DNA from 4 places in the Nakamurella deserti genome. Region 1 is predicted to be linked to each of the others. Evidence: riboswitches for the same ligand, from Rfam matches in the RefSeq annotation. Region 1 holds a riboswitch; each other region holds the start of a gene.
The links. A riboswitch is a leader RNA that binds a small molecule or an ion and turns the genes downstream of it on or off. The one in region 1 is predicted to bind S-adenosylmethionine.
Positions count from the first base shown of each region.

Region 1 (4,941 bases):
AGCCGGTTACCGACGAACTGGGCGAGCTGCACGATGACGATGATGGTCAGCACCGCGACCCAGGTCACCTCCCAGTCGAACCGCTGGTAGCCGTAGCTGATCGCGAACTGGCCGAGGCCACCGCCGCCGAGACCACCGGCGACGGCGGTCATGTCGATGATCGCGACCAGCACGAAGGTGTAGCCGAGGATCAGCGGGCCCAGCGCCTCGGGGATCAGCAGGCCGACGATGATGCGGATCGGGGAGGCGCCCATCGAACGGGCCGCCTCGATCACCCCCGGGTCGACCGTCACCAGGTTCTGCTCGACGATCCGGGAGACGCCGAAGGACGCGGCGATGACGAGCGCGAAGGTGGCCGCTCCGGTGCCGATGGTGGTACCGATCACCGACAGCGTCAGCGGGCCGATCGCGGTGATGAAGATGATGAACGGGATCGGCCGGACGACGTTCACCAGCAGGTTGAGAACCGTGTACACGACGACGTTCTGCAGCAGACCCCCGCGCCGGGTGGTGAACAGCAGCACTCCGATCACCAGCCCGAAGAAGCCGCCCAGCACCAGCGTGGCCCCGGCCATCCAGAGGGTCTGCAGCACCGATTCGCCGTAGATCGGCCACAGCAGGTTCCAGTCGGTGTTCACCGGGTCACCTCCGTCACGGTGTTCATGCGGCGAGCTCCGTGACGGTGGTGACGTCGCGGAGGCGGTCGACGACGGCGGCCACCGCCGGATCACTGCCGGTCAGGGCGAGGGTGAGGGTGCCGAACGACCGGCCGTCCAGCGCGCCGATACCGCCGTGCACGATCTCGAAGCCGACGTCGCCCTCGCGGGCGGCGGCGCCGAGGACGGCGCCGATCCCGTTGCCGTCGGTGACCCCCACGCTGACCAGCCGGCCTTGGTGGGCCGCCTCCAGCCGGGCGACCTCGGCCGCGTCGGGCCGGTCCCGCAGGACGGTTCCGACGAAGGTCCGTGCGGTCGGTGTCCGCGGTGAGGCGAAGACGTCGAACGTGGAACCGATCTCGATCACCCGGCCCCGCTCCAGCACCGCGACGCGGTCGGCGATGGTGCGCACCACGTCCATCTCGTGGGTGATGACCACGATGGTCACGCCCAGTTCGGCGTTGACCCGCTTCAACAGCCGGAGCACGTCGTGGGTGGTCTCCGGGTCCAGTGCGCTGGTCGCCTCGTCGGCGAGCAGGATCGTCGGCTGGTTGGCCAGCGCCCGCGCGATCCCGACCCGCTGCTTCTGCCCGCCCGACAACTGGTCGGTGTACTCCCACGCCTTGTCGGTGATGCCGACGAAGTGCAACAACTCGGTCACCCGCGCCTCGACGGCCTCCTTCGACCAGCCCGCCACCTTCAACGGGTAGGCCACGTTGCCGTAGACGGTGCGCGAGCGGAACAGGTTGAACTGCTGGAACACGGTGCCGATGGTGGCGCGCACCGGGCGCACCTCCCGCTCGGACAGCGCCGACACCGCTCGCCCGTCGATGACCACCTCGCCGGAGGTCGGCCGCTCAAGCACGTTGACCAGCCGGGCCAGCGTGCTCTTGCCGGCGCCGGAATAGCCGATCACGGCGAAGATCTCGCCGCGCTCGATGCTCAACGAGACGCCGTCCACCGCGGTCACCGCGGAGCCCTTGCCTCGGTAGGTCTTGGTGACGTCCCGGAACTCGATGACCGGGGTCACCGCCGCAACCCTCGGCAGCGGAGGGGTTCCCGGTTCACGAGGCGTCCCGGACGACGGTCTCCAGGCCGGCCAGGATGGTGCCGAGGTCGGCGGCGGGACGGTCGACGATGACGGCAGTGTCCTTGGACGCCGCGACGACCGCCGCCGTCACCGACGGGTCGTGGTAGAGCTGGGCGATCCGCAGGAAGGTGGGGTTGTCCTTCTGGTCCGCGCGCGCGACGAAGGCGTTGATGTACGGCTCGGCCGCCGGCGCCGCCGGATCGTCGTTGTACAGCGCCTTCGACGGGTCGAGATCGGCGTCCAGGGCGAAGTTGTTGTTGATGACCGCGGCGTCGACCGAGGGCAGCGAGGCCACCGTCTGGGCGGCGTCCACCGGCGTCACGGTCACCTTCGAGGCGGCGGCGTCGATGTCGGCGGGGGTGCTCAGCGGGTCGCCACCACCGGTCAGGCTGATCAGGCCGGCCTGCTGCAGCACCAGCAGGGCGCGGGCCTGGTTGGTGGCGTCGTTCGGGATGGCGACCTGGCCGCCGGCCGGGATCTGCGCGAGATCGGTGTGCTTGCCGGAGTAGACGCCCAGCGGTACCACCACGGTCGCGCCGATCGGCGTCAGGGTGTCGGAGTTGGCGACGTTGTAGTTGGCCAGGAACAGCAGGTGCTGGAACAGGTTCAGGTCGATCTGACCCTGGGAGAGCGCCGGGTCGGCCTGGGTGTAGTCGGTGAAGTTGACCAGTTGGATGTCGATGTTCTCCCTGGCCGCGAGATCGACCAGGATGGGCCAGTAGTCGGCACTGGCCTCGGTGGTGCCGACCTTGACGGTGACCCGGTCGGCGGCGGCCGCGGGCTCGTCGCCGCCGCGCAGCGTCGCGAACAGGATGCCGGCGACGGCCACCACGGCCACCACGGCGAGCACGATCCAGCGGGTGGGGCCGCGGTCGCGGCCGGGGCGGGCGGGTAGAGCGGTGATACCGGACGGGGTGGGTGAGTCGGGGGTGGTGCTCATGGGTGTACCTCCAGGGGGACGGGACACCGGTCGCCGGGCGCGGCCGTGCACCACCGGGGAGGCGGTGCGGAGCGGCGACGGGACGCGGTGCGGGGGGTGCGGACCCGTCAGGCAGGTCCGCGGGACGTCAGGGCCGGCGACAGCCCCCGGACATGGCCCGGCCGGGCGACGGGCGCACGGACGGACGGGACGGGGACGTCAGGGCAGACGGGGACAACGCGGAACTCCTCGGCAACAGTGCGCTTGCGCCGGACCGGGACGGTCCGCCACCTGGTCGTCACCCGGAGCACCCCGCCGCACAGGAGGGTTGCCGGCCAGCTAGCCGGGGCTTGTTGCTGGCACTCGTGACCGTCGCCCACGGTAGGCAGCCGCGGCGGAGGCGTCAAACCGACGGGGTGTGATCTCGGGCCGCGGACGTGACTACCGTTGCGCAACCGGTGCTCTCGCGCGGTGTGGGCCGCGTCGTCAGGCCGGAGGAGGTGCGGCGGGTGCGGTGCCGATGCCGTGCAGCCGCCAGGCGATCGCCGCGGCGTGGGTGCGCCGGCTGACGCCGAGCTTGGCGAACAGGCCGGTGATGTAGTTCTTCACCGTCTTCTCGGCGATGCCCAGCCGTGCGGCGATCTCGCGGTTGGACAGGCCGTCGCCGATCAGCCGCAGGATGCGCAGTTCCTGCGGTGTGCAGTCGGTGGTCTCGTCTCGGAGGGCGCAGCCGCGCCGGCTCGGACAGCTGGACCGGGCGGTCGCGGTGAGGGCGGCCCGGATGGCCGGCGAGGCCGCGTTCTCGGGCAGCGGGGCGAAGCGGGCGCACGCCGGATCGGTGCGGCGGTCTCCGCCGAGGGCGACCAGGGCGACCCCGGGCGCGGCGTCGGCCAGTCGGCACCAGGTGGTGGCGTCGATGAGGTGGGCGGCGACCACGATCGTCCGGTAGCCGCCGGCGGGTGCGGCCGCCACGGCGGTCAGGGCGTCGGTGAGCGAGCCGACGGCGCGGACCTCGGCGCGGGAACCCTCCAGGATCGACATCAGACCGACCCGCACCAGCGGACGGTCGTCGACCAGCAGCACCCGCGTCGTCGGCTCGGCCACGGCCACGGCGGGACCCGGACGAACCGGGGCTGCCGTCGAGGTCATGCACCCAGTATGCTCTACACAAGGTAGAAGTTTCTACATGACGTAGAACAAGTTCTGGACGGTGCGGACGTGAAGACCCTCGGCGATCTCGAGCGGGCTGTGATGAACGTCCTCTGGGACGGCTCCGGTCCGTTGACCGTGGCGGAGCTCGCCACGCGGCTGCCCAATCCGGACCTCGCGGCCACCACGTTGCTCACCGTCCTGTCGCGGCTGGAGGGCAAGGGTTTCGTCGTCCGCCACAAGGTCGGCCGGGCGGCGTCGTTCGCTCCGACGGCCACCCGGGAGGAGCACGTCGCCGAGACCCTGCGGGCGGTGCTCGCCGACGCCGCGGATCCGTCGGCGGCGCTGGCACACTTCGTCGGCGGGGCCTCGGCCGAGGAGGCCGACGTGCTGCGCGGAGCGCTGCGCCGCCGCCGGCGCGACTGATCCCGTGCTGCTGACCGGGGGGTTGCTGGCGATCCTCGCCGTGCTGCTGGCCGACCCGGTCCCGCGGCTGCTGAGCCGCGCCCGGTGGGTGGAGCGCGAACCGGTCGCGGCGCTGGTGCTGTGGCAGGCGGTGGGTCTCGCCGCCGGGCTCTCCCTGCTCGGCGCCGGTCTCGAGCTCGCCTTCCACGATCACGGCACGAGCCTGCCGGGCGCGGTCGGGACGGTGCTGGGCAACATCGCCGACGGCCGTCCGCTGCGTGGCTGGGGGGCGGCGCGGCTGGTCGTGCTGGTGCTGACGGTGGCGCTGGGCCTGCGGTTGTTCTGGACGCTGGTGCGCAGCATCGCCCGGGCCGGCGCGGCCCGGCGGCAGCAGCACGACGCCCTCGACATCCTGGCCACCCCGTGGCCGGTCGAACCGGGTGTCCTCGTCCTCGATCACCCGACCGCGGTCGCGTACTGCCTGCCCGGTGCGGTGCCCCGGCTGGTGGTGTCGCGCGGCACGCTGGACGCGCTGACCGACACCGAGCTGCGGCTGGTGCTCGCGCACGAGCGCGCCCACCTGCGGTTGCGGCACGACGTGGTGGTGCTGCCGTTCGTCGCCTGGGGCGCGGCGTTGCCGTTCCTGAACAGCGTCCGCCGGGCGCAGCGCGCGGTGGCGGCGCTCGTCGAGATGATGGCCGACGATGCGGCGGCGGTCACCG
Region 1 is NZ_QCXS01000003.1:667,592-672,532, reverse strand. It holds gene DB033_RS16330 (methionine ABC transporter permease) at 1-638, opposite strand, end outside; gene DB033_RS16325 (methionine ABC transporter ATP-binding protein) at 661-1,686, opposite strand; gene DB033_RS16320 (MetQ/NlpA family ABC transporter substrate-binding protein) at 1,721-2,686, opposite strand; SAM riboswitch class IV at 2,921-3,036, opposite strand; gene DB033_RS16315 (response regulator transcription factor) at 3,152-3,814, opposite strand; gene DB033_RS16310 (BlaI/MecI/CopY family transcriptional regulator) at 3,884-4,240, shown strand; gene DB033_RS16305 (M56 family metallopeptidase) at 4,245-4,941, shown strand, end outside.

Region 2 (4,941 bases), 170 kb from region 1:
ACGCTGGCCGGACAGGACTTCCCGCGCTGGTTCCTCAACTCGGTCATCGTGTCGGTGTGCGTGACCGCCGGCCGGGTGTTCTTCGACTCGCTGGCCGGCTACGCGCTGGCGCGGCTGCACTTCTTCGGCCGTAAGGCCCTCGGCGGGGTCATCGTCAGCGTCATCGCCGTCCCCGGTGTGGTGCTGCTGATCCCGAAGTACCTGGTCCTCGTCGAGCTGCACATGTACAACACCTACGCCGGCATGATCATCCCGCTGATCGCCGACGCCGCAGGGGTTTTTATCATGCGGCAGTTCTTCCTCGGCATCCCCGCCGAGGTGGAGGAGGCGGCGCGCATCGACGGCGCCGGCACCTTCCGGCTGTTCTGGTCGGTGGTGCTGCCGATGGCGCGGCCCGCGGTCATCACCATCACCATCCTGTCGTTCCAGGCGTCGTGGAACGAGCTCGCACACTTCATCGTGTCCCGGCGCGACCCGGCGCTGAACACCCTGACCTCCGGCGTCGCGTCGCTGTCCAGCGGCGCCTACGGCTCCGGCAACCTGTTCCCGCTCAAGATGGCCGCGGCCCTGCTGATGACCATCCCGGTGGCGCTGGTGTTCTTCTCCTTCCAGCGGTACTTCGTCCGGGGGGCGGGCGCCGGCGCGGTCAAGGGATAACGGGTCGCGTCCGGGAGACCCGACCGGACAGACTGCGGGCATGGGTTCCCGGGAACGACTCGTCCGGTACTGGCCGCTGTTCGGGCTCGAGGTGCGAAGCCCCCGGCTGGTGCTCACGCCGGTCCGCGACGAGCACCTCCCGGACCTGATGGACGCCGAGCTCGCCGGCATCCACGATCCGGCCGAGCTGCCGTTCGACGTCCCGTGGTCGACGGCGCCACCGGACGAGCTGGTGCCCGGCTCGCTGCGGCACCTGTGGGGGCGCCGGGCGGCGACCACCGCCCAGCGGTGGGACCTGCAGTTCGCCGTGCTGCTGGACGGGGTGGCCATCGGCCTGCAGGACGTCCGGGCCGACGACTTCGCCGTCGTCCGTTCCGTCACCACCGGCTCCTGGCTGCGGCGCGACCGGCAGGGGAGCGGACTGGGCACCGAGATGCGCGCGGCCATCCTGCTGTTCGCCTTCGACCACCTCGGTGCCCGGCGGGCCGAGTCGGCCGCGTTCGCCGACAACGCACGGTCGCTTCGGGTCTCGGAGAAGCTCGGCTACGTCGGCAACGGCAGCCGGTTCCAGCAGCGCCGCCCGGGCGAGTCGGTGGAGAGCCACCTGCTGCTCGTCACCCCGGACACCCTGGTCCGGCCGGACTGGACGGTGCGGGTGCGCGGGCTCGCGGAGTGCCGCCCGCAGCTGGGGATCTGACCCCGCGCGCGCCACTACTGTCGGGACGTGCCGTCGCCCCGCAACCTGATCGCCGTCACCCCGGCACCGGCGCTGTTCCTGGTCTCCGGGTTCACCCAGTACTACGGCGCCGCGCTGGCCGTCGGCCTGTTCGTGCTGGCGCCGTCGGCGGTCGTGGGGTGGCTGCGGATCGTGGTCAGCGCGATCATCCTGCTGGCCTGGCGGCGCCCCTGGAAGCAGGGCTGGAGCCGCCGGGAGCTGCTCGCCTCGGCCGGGTTCGGAGTGGTGCTCGCCGCGATGAACCTCTGCTTCTACGTCGCCATCGAGCACCTGCCGCTGGGTACCGCGGTGGCCATCGAGTTCCTCGGACCGGTCGCGGTGGCCGCGATCACCGGCACCGGCTGGCGTGACCGGCTCGGGATCGCCCTGGCGCTGGCCGGAGTCGTGCTGCTGGCCGGCGTCAGCCTGGAGGGCGGCTGGACCACCTCGGTGGTGATCGGGCTGGTGGCCATCTTCGGGTCCGGCCTGTTCTGGGCGTTCTACATCATCCTCGGCCGCCGCATCGCCTCCACCCGCGACGGCATCACCTCCCTGAGTGTCGGGATGACCGCCGGCGCGCTGGTGTTCGCGCCGTTCTGCGTCTGGCAGGTCGGCGGCATCGTCTCCCACGGCCCGGCGCTGCTCGCCCTGGTCGGCATCGCGGTGCTCAGCTCGGTGATCCCGTACGCGATCGAACAGGTCGTGCTGCGCAAGGTCACCGCCGCCCGGTTCGCCATCCTGCTGGCGCTGCTCCCGGTGACCGCCGCTGTCACCGGCGCGGTGTTCCTGGCGCAGATCCCGCACGCCGCGGAGATCACCGGCATGGCGCTGGTCTGCGCGGCCATCGTCCTCAGCGCCCGCAAGTCCGGTGGGGAACTCGCCACCGGCTGACCTGCCGCCCCGAGGTTGTGAACGGCACCACACAACTTGTGGATCGTCGGTGAACGGCAGTAACTTCGGTACCGGTCAAGAGTTCCAGCACGCAGCTCCGGCTCGCTGGACAGCAACCCTCCGACGCGGCGGGGTGCTCCGGATGACGACCAGGCGACCGCATCCCGCGGAACCGCAAGCGCGGCCGACACGGCCCAGCACAGAACAGGCCGGATCCATGCACCAGCACCCCGCGCTCCCCGTGCGTGGTCTCTGCGCGTACCGGCGCCGGCACGTCGATCTCGGCCGGACCAGCTCGATGCTGTGTCGGGGTCCTGTTACCGCCTGACCAGGCCGACACCGCCCGCGGTGTCCCCTCCCCGTACCACGACGTCCGGTCCTCCCCGGACGCTCGCTCCCGGCGCCGTCGCACGGTGGCCGCCCGCTCCCCGCATCCCCCGGAACCCGGCACTCGCGCCGTTCCGGCCCAGAAAGGAACCCGTTGTGACGTCCGACGTGTCGAATACTCCCCGCTCGCGGGCACCGCGGCTCGGCCGCCGCCTCGGGGCGTTGGCCGCCGCCGCGGCCGTCGCCCTGGTGGCGGCGTGCGGTGGCTCCGACGGCACGTCGCCGGCCACCACCGCGGCCGGCTCGGCCTCGGCGCCGGGCACCCCGGTCACCGGCGGCACCCTCACCTATCTCGACAGCGCCGCCCACACCAACCTGTATCCGCCGTCCGGCGGCTTCTATCCCAACGGCGGCATCCTCAACCAGATCACCGACAAGCTGACGTACCAGAACCCCGAGACCCTCGAGATCGAGCCGTGGATCGCCGAGTCCTGGACCGTCAACGACGATCTCACCCAGTACACCTTCGTCATCCGGCCCGGCGTCACGTTCTCCGACGGCACCGCGCTGGACGCGCAGGCCGTCGCCGACAACTACGACACCTTCGGCCTGGGCAACCCGGACCTGAAGCAGCCCGTGTCGGAGGTGTTCAACAACTACGACCACAGCGAGGTCCAGGACGCCTCCACGGTGACGTTCTTCTTCAAGAAGCCGTCGCCGGGGTTCCTGCAGGGCACCGCGACGATCGGCGCGGGCCTCGTCTCGGCCGCCACGCTGGCCCGGCCGTACGAGGAGCTCGGTTCCGCGACGAACATCATCGGCTCCGGCCCCTTCACGGTCACCGGTGAGACCCTGGGCAAGCAGATCGACCTGAAGGTCCGCGAGGACTACAACTGGGCGCCGCCGAGCGCCGCCCACCAGGGCCGGGCCTACCTGGACGGCATCACGCTCATCGTGGCCGCCGAGGACAGCGTCCGGATCGGCTCGCTGCTGGCCGGCCAGGCCGACGCCATCCGCCAGGTCGAGGCCTACGACGAGCCGCAGATCACCGGGGCCGGACTCGCACTGCTGCGGGCCTCCACCCGCGGGGTGAACGACAGCATCGCGATCCGGCCGGACAACCCGTTGGTCGCCGACCTGCGCGTCCGGCAGGCGCTGCTCAAGGCCACCGACAGCGCCGAGGTCGTCAGCACGCTGCTCAGCGACAACTACCCGCAGGCCACCTCGGTGCTCGCCAAGGACGCCCCCGGCTACGTCGACCTGGCCGACAAGCTGACCTTCGATCCGGACGGCGCCAAGGCGCTGCTGGACGAGGCCGGCTGGGTCCCGGGAGCCGACGGCATCCGGGTCAAGGACGGGAAGCCGTTGGTGCTGAGCATCTACCACACCTACGTGCAGCCGCAGAACAAGCAGGTGCTGCAGCTGGTCTCGGAGCAGTGGGCCAAGGTCGGCGTGAAGCTCGAGGTGCTGCCCGGTGACGCCGGCAGCGTCGCCGCGGACAACCTCGACCCGGCCAAGACCCCGCTGCTGGTGGCGATGGTCGGCCGCGCCGACCCCGACGTCATCAAGAGCGGCTTCTACCCGAAGAACCGCGACTGGCTGCTGCAGGTCGGCGGCAGCAGCACCCTCGTGCAGAGCTACACCGACACCGAGCTGAACGGGCTGCTCGAGGCCCAGACCGCGGAGGTCGATCCGGCGAAGCGCCTCGAGATCATCGGCGACATCCAGAACCACGTGCTCGACCAGGCGCTGCTGATCCCGATCTTCGAGGAGCCGCAGATCTTCGCCGCCGGCACCTACGTCAACGGCCTGGAGTTCGAGGCCGTCGGCCGGCCCAGCTTCTACGACACCTGGCTCTCCGAGCGCTGACACCTGGCTCTCCGAGCGCTGACACCTGGCTCTCCGAGCGCTGATCCACCGTCCCGGGGCCGGCCCGCCCGGCCCCGGGACACCGCACCACACCGCTGACACCGTTGAGGATCCTCATGACGCGCTATCTGCTCGGACGGGCCGGTCAGGCCCTGCTCGTGCTGTGGGCGACCTTCACCGCGGCCTTCGTGCTGCTGCAGGCCCTCCCCGGTGACGCCCTGCTGATCAAGTTCCAGAACCCGGAACTGGGGCTCAGCCCGGAGCAGATCGCCGACATCCGGGTCTCCTACGGCGCCGACACCTCGCTGGTCACCCAATACCTGCACGCGCTGGGCAACTTCGTCACGCTCGACTGGGGCTACTCCATCCAGGCCGACGTGCCGGTGTCGCAGCAGTTGGCGACCAACATCCCGCCCACGTTGCGGCTGGCCGTCCTGGGGCTGGCGCTGGCCGTGGTGCTGGCCGTCGGGATCGCCGTGCTG
Region 2 is NZ_QCXS01000003.1:834,502-839,442, reverse strand. It holds gene DB033_RS17120 (carbohydrate ABC transporter permease) at 1-657, shown strand, start outside; gene DB033_RS17115 (GNAT family N-acetyltransferase) at 698-1,354, shown strand; gene DB033_RS17110 (EamA family transporter) at 1,382-2,263, shown strand; SAM riboswitch class IV at 2,337-2,450, shown strand; gene DB033_RS17105 (TIGR04028 family ABC transporter substrate-binding protein) at 2,840-4,459, shown strand; gene DB033_RS17100 (ABC transporter permease) at 4,576-4,941, shown strand, end outside.
Region 2: it holds a riboswitch for S-adenosylmethionine, as region 1 does, so the genes downstream of both, DB033_RS17105 (TIGR04028 family ABC transporter substrate-binding protein) here and DB033_RS16320 (MetQ/NlpA family ABC transporter substrate-binding protein) in region 1, are expected to answer to the same signal.

Region 3 (4,941 bases), 440 kb from region 1:
TGAAGTACCACTGGGCGTGGGAGAAGTACCTGGCCGGCTGCAACAACCAGTGGATGCCGACCGAGGTGTCGATGCAGGCCGACATCGCGCTGTGGAAGTCGCCGAACGGGCTCACCCCCGCCGAGCGTCAGATGCTCAAGCGCAACCTGGGCTTCTTCGCCACCGCCGAGTCGCTGGTCGCGAACAACATCGTGCTCGCGGTGTACCGGCAGCTCACCAACCCGGAGTGCCGCCAGTACCTGCTGCGTCAGGCCTTCGAGGAGGCCGTGCACACGCACACCTTCCAGTACATCTGCGAGTCGCTCGGCCTCGACGAGGGCGAGCTGTTCAACATGTACCGCGAGGTCCCCTCGATCACCGAGAAGGACTCCTGGGCGCTGAACTACACCCAGCACCTGCAGGATCCGGAATTCCGCACCGGCACGGTCGAGAACGACCGGGCGTTCCTGCGGGACCTCGTCGCCTTCTACGTCATCTTCGAGGGCATGTGGTTCTACACCGGGTTCGCGCAGATCCTGTCGCTGGGCCGGCGCAACATGATGGTCGGCATCGCCGAGCAGTACCAGTACATCCTGCGCGACGAGTCGATCCACCTGAACTTCGGCATCGACGTCATCAACCAGATCAAGCTGGAGAACCCGGAGCTGTGGTCGGCCGAGTTCGCCGCCGAGATCTCGGGCATGCTGCGCAAGGCCTGTGAGCTGGAGATCGCCTACGGCCGCGAGACCCTGTCCACCGGCATGCTCGGCCTGTCGGCCGCGCAGTGCGAGCAGTACATGCACTTCATCACCAACCGCCGCTGCGTCCAGATCGGCCTCGAGCCGCTGTTCGCCGAGACGGAGAACCCGTTCCCGTGGATGAGCGAGATGATGGACCTCAAGAAGGAGAAGAACTTCTTCGAGACCCGCGTCATCGAGTACCAGACCGGTGGCGGCCTGGAGTGGTGACCACCCGGCGCTGACCGTCAGGCGCCGGACCGCGCCGCACGGCGGCGCACCCCGCACACGGGCGGTACCCGGAGGCTTCGTGCCCCGGGTGCCGCCCGTTCTGGCGTTCCGGGGTCACCAGGCGCAGTCGTCGCGCCAGTCGGCGAGCAGGTCGCCCGTGAGGTCCAGTGGCTCCGACGCACCCGGCCACACGAACACGCAGTCGTCGTCGTCGGGGGTGCGCACCGCGCCGTCCGGGGTCAGCGACCAGGTGCGCCCGGCCCAGGACCGCCAGCCGCGGGCCGTGTAGAAGCGGGCGCCGTCGTCCGTGGCGGCCAGCGCCCCCACCTCGTAGGCGTCGACGATCATCCGCTCCAGGGGTGCCATCACCGCCGACCCCAGACCCTGCCGCTGCCGGTCGGGGCGGACCGCGACGCCCTCGACGTAGCCGGCCCGCAGGGGGCGACCACGATGTCCGAGGCGCCGCGCGACCAGCGCCGCGTGGGCCACGATCCCGCCGTCGGCCACGGTCAGCGCGTGCACGCCCCCGAGGCAGTGCTCCCAGTCGGGCTCGGTCATGTCATCGAACACCTCGTACAGCAGCGCCCGCACCGCCGACCGCCGGATGCTCCCCAGGTCGGCGGTGTGCACCACTTCGACCCGCCAGGCACCGTTCATCCGCTCATCCCACCGCGGCCGGTTCCCGGGCGCCAGCGGATGGGCGACGTCATCGGACGCTTGATGGTCCCGTGGTCGGCGGTGTGCACCACCTCGACCTGCCAGGCGCTGTGCATCCGTCCATCCCATCGCGGCCCGTTCCCTGGCGCCAGCGGATGGGCGACGTCATCGGACGCTTGATGGTCCCGTGGTCGGCGGTGTGCACCACCTCGACCTGCCAGGCACTGTGCATCCGCTCATCCCACCGGGGCCCGCCCCGGAGCGCCGGGCGACTCCGCCGACCGCCGGATGCTCTGGAGCTCGGCGGTGAGCACCACCTCAACCCGCCAGGCACCGATCATCCGCCCATCCCACCGGGCCCGCCCCGAGGCACCAGCGGACGGGCGACTCGATCGGCCCTCGCGACCGGCCCGTGCGCATTATTATTCAAGCCGCACCGTCCGTTGGGCCCACCACGCACACCGGGCGACCCGCACGACAGCCGCCCGGTCCCGAGATCCGCCGACCGGTGCGACCCACGACAGGAGCGATCCGTGCACTCTCCCGACACCGCCCTCGACGGTCGCGAACGCATCCTGCACAGCACGGTCACGTTGCTCATCGAACGTGGTCTCGGCGCGATCGACGCCGACGCGATCTGCGCCGCCGCCGGCCTCGGGCGGGCCGAGTTCGACCGTTGGTTCGATTCCCTGGAGAGCATCTACGTCGCGATCACGGCGAGGTTGCTCGACTCGCACGTCGCCAATCCGGGCGGCCCCGTCCGGTTGGCCGCGTGCCTGGAGACCGGGCTGCGCACCTCGCTGCGTGCGGTCTGGGACATGATCGAGCAGCGGATCGACGAGCACCACGCCCTGCACGTCCTGCTGCTCGGCCAGGTGGGGGACCCGGGGCTGCTGGCCCGGATGGGGTTCTCGCTGCACACGACCCACCTGCGCATCGCCGAGCAGTGGCTGGCCGGCGTCGAGGCCCGGTACGGCATCGAATGGGTCGTCCCCGTCCCGCAGCTCGCCGCCCTGGTGCAGGCGACCCTCGACGGCCTGATGATCGACTACGTCGCGCGCCGCGACGGGGTCCAGGCGCGGGAGGTGCTCGACATCTTCGCCGGGCACCTGGCGACCAACGCGCTGCTGGTCTGACCGCGCACACGACGGCTCTCGGGGAACCCTCCCGCGCCGTCGCCGGACCGTACGGAGCGGCCGAGCCGGACCCGGCGATCACACCGTTGTCCCCCCGAACGGTCGGATACACTTTCGACCAGGTCATGAGTTCCAGCGTCAAGCCCCGGCTCGCTGGGCGGCAACCCTCCACACGCGGTGGGGTGCCCCGGGTGATTGACCCGGTGTCCCGCGAAGTGCGGGACACAAGCGCGGTCCGCCAGCAGGTGGACCAGTGGGACGCCTGAACGGAGCGCCGCTGTGTGTGCACGAATGTGTTGTCGCCGCTGACGCGCGGCTGATCGCCCGCCGCCCGGATCCGTCCGCCGCACGCGATCAGCCCCACCGGCCCGCACCACCCCGATCCCCGCGATCCGCCGTCGACCGTCGCATTGTCGCGCCCCGTCGGACCGCCCTCCCCGTCGCCGTCGGCGACGAGAAATGAGCATCTCCGTGAGCAACGACTGGAAGTTCGAGACCCTCCAGATCCACGCCGGCCAGGCGCCCGACGCCACCACCCACGCCCGCGCGCTGCCGATCTACCAGACCACCTCCTTCGCCTTCGACTCCTCCGCGCACGGTGCGAAGCTGTTCGCCCTGCAGGAGCTGGGCAACATCTACACCCGCATCCACAACCCCACCCACGACGCCGTCGAGCAGAAGATCGCCGCGCTCGAGGGCGGCGTCGGTGCGCTGCTGGTCGCCTCCGGGCAGGCCGCCGAGTCGATCGCGCTGCTCACCGTGGCCAACGCCGGCGACCACATCGTCGCCTCCCCGCGCCTGTACGGCGGCACCTACAACCTGCTGCACTACACGCTGCCGAAGTTCGGCATCACGGTCAGCTTCGTCGAGAACCCGGACGACCTCGAGTCCTGGCAGGCGGCGGTGCTGCCCAACACCAAGGCCTTCTACGCCGAGTCCATCTCCAACCCGCAACTGGACATCCTCGACTTCGAAGGCGTCTCCGGCGTCGCGCACGCCAACGGAGTGCCGCTGATCGTCGACAACACCGTCGCCACCCCGTATCTCATCCGGCCGCTGGAGCACGGCGCCGACATCGTGGTGCACTCGACCACCAAGTACCTGGGCGGGCACGGCGTCGCCATCGGCGGTGTCATCGTCGACTCCGGGAACTTCGACTGGACCGCGGATCCCGAGAAGTTCAGCATCTTCAACACCCCGGACCCGAGCTACAACAACCTCACCTGGGGCGTCGACCTGGGCCCGGACGGGTTGTTCGGCGTCAACGTCGCGTTCATCTTCAAGGCCCGCCTGCAGTTGCTGCGCGACCTCGGCCCGGCCACCACACCGTTCAACGCCTTCCTGCTCAACCAGGGGCTGGAGACGTTGTCGCTGCGGCTGGAGCGCCACGTCGCCAACGCGACCGCGGTCGCGGAGTTCCTCGAGGGTCGGGCGGAGGTCGCCTCGGTGAACTACCCGGCCCTCGCGTCGTCGAAATGGCATGCGCTGCAGCGGAAGTACTCCCCGAACGGTGGCGGCGCCATCGTCGCGTTCGAGGTGAAGGGCGGCGCGGCCGCGGGAGAGGCGTTCGCCGACGGACTCGAGATCTTCTCCAACCTCGCCAACATCGGTGACGTGCGGTCGCTGGTCATCCACCCGGCGTCCACGACCCACTCGCAGCTCACCCCCGAGGAGCAGGCCAGCACCGGCGTCACCCCGGGCCTGATCCGGCTCGCGGTCGGTATCGAGCACATCGACGACATCCTGGCCGATCTGGAGAAGGGCTTCGCCGCGGCGGCCGCCGCGAACGAGGCCGCCGTGGCCGAGCCGGCGGACGCCGCCGTCGAGCCCGTCGAACCGGAAGTGGCCCCCGCGGGCGTCTGAGATCGTTGAACGTTCACACTCCTACGACCACGAAACTGGCATGCTGATCTCCATGGCCTACGCCGATCGCACCGCGCCCGACCCGGGAGCCGGCTCCACCGGCGTCCGGGCGGGGGCGGTGCTGTCCGCCGTTCCCGGGCGGCGCCCCGACGTCACCGTCTCGCCGCTGTCCCGCGTCGAAGTGACGCCGCGTCCGGAGATCTGGCGGGAAGGCGATCCGGTGGCGGGCCGCCGCTTCGCCGACATCGGCGACCTCGTGCTGGAGAACGGCGCCGTGCTGCCGGACGTCCGGATGGCGTACGAGACCTGGGGCACGCTCGACGAGGCAGGCGGCAACG
Region 3 is NZ_QCXS01000003.1:230,174-235,114, reverse strand. It holds gene DB033_RS14465 (ribonucleotide-diphosphate reductase subunit beta) at 1-947, shown strand, start outside; gene DB033_RS14460 (GNAT family N-acetyltransferase) at 1,062-1,604, opposite strand; gene DB033_RS14455 (hypothetical protein) at 2,138-2,740, shown strand; SAM riboswitch class IV at 2,862-2,977, shown strand; gene DB033_RS14450 (bifunctional o-acetylhomoserine/o-acetylserine sulfhydrylase) at 3,200-4,603, shown strand; gene metX (homoserine O-acetyltransferase MetX) at 4,644-4,941, shown strand, end outside.
Region 3: it holds a riboswitch for S-adenosylmethionine, as region 1 does, so the genes downstream of both, DB033_RS14450 (bifunctional o-acetylhomoserine/o-acetylserine sulfhydrylase) here and DB033_RS16320 (MetQ/NlpA family ABC transporter substrate-binding protein) in region 1, are expected to answer to the same signal.

Region 4 (4,941 bases), on a different contig from region 1:
TCTGGGACCGCACCCCCGACCCCGGGGTCACCGCAGCGATCCTGGAACGGGCCGCGGCGCGCGAGCCGCGACTGCGGGGTGCCGAGGTTCTCGGGGTCGAGGTGGGGCTGCGTCCGCGCCGTTCCACGATGCGCGTCGAGGCCGGCACCGTGGGCCGCACCCGGGTGGTGCATCACTACGGCCACGGCGGCAACGGGGTTCAATGGTCGTGGGGCACGGCACGCGACGCGGTCGCCCTCGCCCTGACCGGAGAGGAGCACCAGCGATGACCGACCCCCGCAGGTCCGGCGACGCGGGCAAGAGCTCGGAGCAGATCCTGGCCGAGGCTCTGCGCGCCCGGGCCGGCGGCACGCCCCGTGTGCCGACACGCAGCACCGCGACCGCCCGACCGGTGGCGGCCCGCCCGCCGATGACCATCGTGCAGCTGGTCCTCGCGGCAGCCATCGCCGGACTGGTCATCGGCATCCTGGCAGCCGTCCTGACGCTCGTCTGAGCCGGATCCGCGCAGTTCCGGCCCTTCCGCACCCCGAACGACCGGACGCCGGGCCGCTCACGGTGAGCGGCCCGGCGTCGGCGGGTCGGCGGGTCCATGGACCCGGATGGATCAGCTGCGGTCGGGCCGCCCGGTCGGGCCGGGCCGGTCCTCGGTGGCCACCGCCGCGGCGGCCGCGGCGGCACCCTCGGCCCGGTCGGCCGACGTGTGCGGGTGCTCGATGCCGTCCACGATGTCGTGGCGGTCGTGGGCCTGCAGTTCCGCGTCCTCCAGCGTCTCCTCCTCCTCCGGCGGCAGCGGCTTGCGCAGCGACAGCACGATCGAGAGCGTCAACGCGACGACGATGACCGCCAGCGAGACCAGCGACGGGATCTCCGGGATGGAGGTCGAGATGGTCTTGTGGCCGGCCTGCAGGAACAGCTTCACGCCGATGAAGGCGAGGATGAAGGCGAGACCCTTGCTCAGCAGGTGGAACTTCTTCAGCATCCCGGCGAGCAGGAAGTACAGGGCACGCAGGCCCAGGATGGCGAAGGCGTTGCTGGAGTAGACGATGAACGGGTCGCTGCTGACGGCCAGCACGGCCGGCACGCTGTCGACGGCGAAGATCAGGTCCGCGGCCTCGATGGCCACCACGACCGCCAGCAGCGGGGTGGCGATGCGCTTGCCCGCCTCCTTGTAGAAGAACTTGGTGCCGCGGTACTCGTCGGACACGGGCACGATCTTGCGGAGCATCCGGACCGCGAAGCTCTTGCCCGGGTCCATCGACTCGTCATCGTCCTTGAGCATCTTGATCGCGCTGTAGATCAGGATGGCGCCGAAGACGAACAGCACGGCGGTGAACTTGGTGACGATGGCGACACCGGCGGCGAGGAAGATGCCGCGGAACACCAGGGCGCCGATGACGCCGTAGAACAGCACCCGGTGCTGGTACTCACGGGGCACCTTGAAGTAGCCGAAGATCAGCGCGAAGACGAACAGGTTGTCGACGCTGAGGGACTTCTCCAGCAACCACGCGGTGGTGAAGTCGACCGCGGCGCCGCCGCCCAGGGTCAACCAGACGACGACGGCGAAGATCAGCGAGAGGCCGACCCAGACCGCGCTCCAGATGGCGGCTTCCTTGAACTTGATGACGTGCGCACCGCGATGGGCGAGCAGGTCGACGGCCAGCATGATGACGACCACGGCGCCGAAAGCGGCCCAGGCCCAGAGGGGAACGTTCACGGCAGTCCTTCGCAGGGGGAGTCGGGTGTGGTGCGGGTTGGCGCTGCGGCAGACCTCGCCGCGATGTCTCCAGAGTGCCGCCCTTCCGACTGCCCAACCATGAACACTTCGACACAAGGTGCGCCCTTTTCGTTGCCGAACCTCGGCAGATTCACTCCGAAGATGGTAAACGTCTGTCAAAGCCCTCGGAGTGGTGTGCGACCGCGGACCGACGGGACGCGGATGGAGGTCAGCCGACTCCGGCCCGACGCCGACCGGCCCCCCGGACGCACCCCCGGGCGCGGCTGTCGCGGTGGCGCCGGACCCGCGCGCAACCGAGGCGCGGCTGTCGCGGCGTCACCGACCCACGCCCGACCGGACGCACGTCGGGCGCGGGCTGCCGTGCTGTCACCGACCCACGCCCGACCGGATGCGCGCCCGGGCGCGGGCTGTCGCGGTGTCGCCGACGCAGTCCAGACCCGGATGCGCGCCCGGTATCGTGGCGTTCAGGTGATGAGCGTCAGCGACAAGCTCTGGCTGGCTGACCGGCAACCCTCCGCGACGACGGGGTGCTCCAGGAGAACCACCTGGCCGGCGTCGACCGACGCCGGCAACGTCGTGACCGGATGCCGTCCGGTCCCGTTCCCGGGAGCTGCCGTGGCTGCGGTGTTCGCCTTCCCCCACCCCGTCAACGAGAAGGCCGCGCGGGCCGTCGCCGGCCTGGTCGTGCTGCTGAGTACCGCCGTGCTGGTCACCGGCAGCCCCTGGTTGCTGGGCCTGCTGGCCCTGGGCTTTCTCGCCCGGGTGGCGGCGGGGCCGCGGTTCTCGTTGTTCGGGCGGCTCGCCACCCAGGTCATCGCGCCGCGACTCGGCCCGGCGGTACCCGTGCCCGGACCGCCCAAGCGGTTCGCGCAGGCCGTCGGCGCGACGTTGTCGATCGCGGCCTTCGGGTGCCTCGTCACCGGTTCTCCCACCGCCGCCCTGGTGCTGGTCGGGATGATCACCGTGGCGGCCACGCTGGAGTCGGTGTTCGCCGTGTGTCTCGGCTGCGTCGCCTTCGGTCGGTTGCAGGCGCTCGGCGTCATCCCGGCGTCGGTGTGCGAGGCGTGCAACGACATCCGGCTGCGGCGACCCTCGGCCACCTCCTGACGGTCAGGCCCGGTCCGGCCAGCCCAGCAGCCGGGCGCCGGTGACCGCGGTCTGCAGCTCGAAGCGCTGCGCCGGGTCGGCGGGGTCGCGTCCGGTAAGTTCGGCGATCTTGGCCAGCCGGTAGGTCAGCGCCCGCACCGACAGGTGCAGCGAGCGACCGGCCAGGGAGGCGTTACCACCCGCGGCGAAGTACGCCTCGAGGGTCTGCAGCATCGGCTCGACACCGCCCCGGGCGTGCACCAACGGCGCCAGCACCGTCTCGACAAGCTCCAGCATCGCGGCCCGGTCGCGCACCAGAACCCGGTGCATCAGCAGATCGGCCGCGTCCAGCACCTGGGCGGTCCCGCCCAGCTGGGCACCCAGCTCGAGTGCCTCCAGCGCCTGCTCGTAGGACGCCCGCACGCCGCCGGGGCCCTGGTGCGCCCGGCCCACCCCCATCCGCCAGGAGCCCACCGCGGCGGTCCGGCGGAGGTTGACCCCCTCCCCGGGATCCGACGGCAGGCTTCCGGTCAGGCCCGCGATCACCTCGTCGATCGCCGCCCGGTCCGGCGCGGCGAACACGACGACCAGGAGTCCGTCCTTGGTGGTGACCAGCGCGTCGGCGTCGGCGCTGCCGCCCTGGATGGCCCGTTCGAGCAGGGTCGTCAGCGGAGAGCTGTCGGTGAAGTCGCGTTCGGCGCGCACCACGATGACCGCCTGCGGGCCCACCAGGCTCAGGCCGAACAGGCCGGCGCGCTGCACGAGGTTGGGCAGCGCCTGCGCGCCCCCGATCAGCAGGTCGTCCACGAACTCCCGGCGGGCGGCGACCTGCGACCGGACGAGATCCCGCCGGGCGAGCTGGTACCCCTCGATGAGGACGGCGACGGCGTCGTCGACCGACCGCAGCATCACCTCACCGGCCTGCACGACCGCCGCCGGATCGTCCCGGGCCGCGACCACCTCGGGGAGATGCCGCCAGAGCCGCCAGGCGGCGGACAGGTAGAGATCGACGAGCGCCCGCGGCGGCACCCCTCGATCGGCCGCCGCGCGGCCGGCGTCCCGGTAGCGGGCGAGGTCGCGGCGCTGCAGCCGCCGGCCGGACGCGACCGCGTCGACCAGCACCGGCAGGAAGTCGTCCAGCAGGGCGACATCCACCCCACCGGCGTCGGCGGCCGCGCGGGCGCCGATCTCGGCCACCGGTGGACCCTGCGTCACGCTGCCTCCCGGATCGGACACCGGCGGACGGGCCCGCACCGATGAGCAAGGTACCGGCTCGACCGCGCGCCCACCCCACCGCGGGCGCCACCACGCAGCGTGAACCCGGTCCGGCGACCGGGGGAACCGCAGGTTGCGTGGGTGTGGCCTTCCTCGCGAAGCCCCCGAACGGCGGGGTCACTGATCCATACTGGTCGACGATGATGACGACTGAACTCGCCCTGCTGCCCGGCTGGCTGGACCCCTCGAACCTGATCTCCTCGCTGGGATCGTGGGCGGTGGTCGGCGTGCTGCTGATCATCTTCGCCGAGTGCGGCATCCTGATCGGCTTCTTCCTCCCCGGTGACACGCTGCTATTCCTGGCCGGCCTGCTGGTCGCCCAGGGCGCCGCCGGCGGTATCGACATCAACATCTGGTTGTTCGTCGCACTGCTGGCGCTGGCCGCCTTCGTCGGCAACGTCGTGGGCTACTGGATCGGTTACAAGGTCGGTCCGGCCGTCTTCAGCCGCCCGGACGCGAAGTTCCTGAAGAAGGAGCACATCGACCGGTCCGCGGCGTTCTTCGAGAAGTACGGGAAGATCACCGTCGTACTGGCCCGGTTCGTGCCGATCGTGCGCACGGTGGCCACCGTGATGGCCGGTGCGTCGAAGATGGACCGCAGGATCTACCTGACCTACTCCGCCATCGGCGGGATCATCTGGGTCGCCACCGTCACCCTGGCCGGCTACTTCCTCGGCCAGATCACCTTCATCCGCGAGAACGTCGACCTCATCTTCGTCGCCGCGGTCGCGGTCATCGTGCTCGGCCTGGTCGTCCCCGCGGTCATGCACCTGCTGCAGAAGCGCCGGAAGGGCATCAGCCCCGCCGAGTCCGACGCGGCGGTCGACGACGCGGCCGAGGGCATC
Region 4 is NZ_QCXS01000002.1:2,614,890-2,619,830, forward strand. It holds gene DB033_RS11955 (FAD-dependent oxidoreductase) at 1-269, shown strand, start outside; gene DB033_RS11960 (hypothetical protein) at 266-493, shown strand; gene DB033_RS11965 (TerC family protein) at 605-1,714, opposite strand; SAM riboswitch class IV at 2,203-2,316, shown strand; gene DB033_RS11970 (DUF4395 domain-containing protein) at 2,351-2,842, shown strand; gene DB033_RS11975 (PucR family transcriptional regulator) at 2,846-4,036, opposite strand; gene DB033_RS11980 (DedA family protein) at 4,237-4,941, shown strand, end outside.
Region 4: it holds a riboswitch for S-adenosylmethionine, as region 1 does, so the genes downstream of both, DB033_RS11970 (DUF4395 domain-containing protein) here and DB033_RS16320 (MetQ/NlpA family ABC transporter substrate-binding protein) in region 1, are expected to answer to the same signal.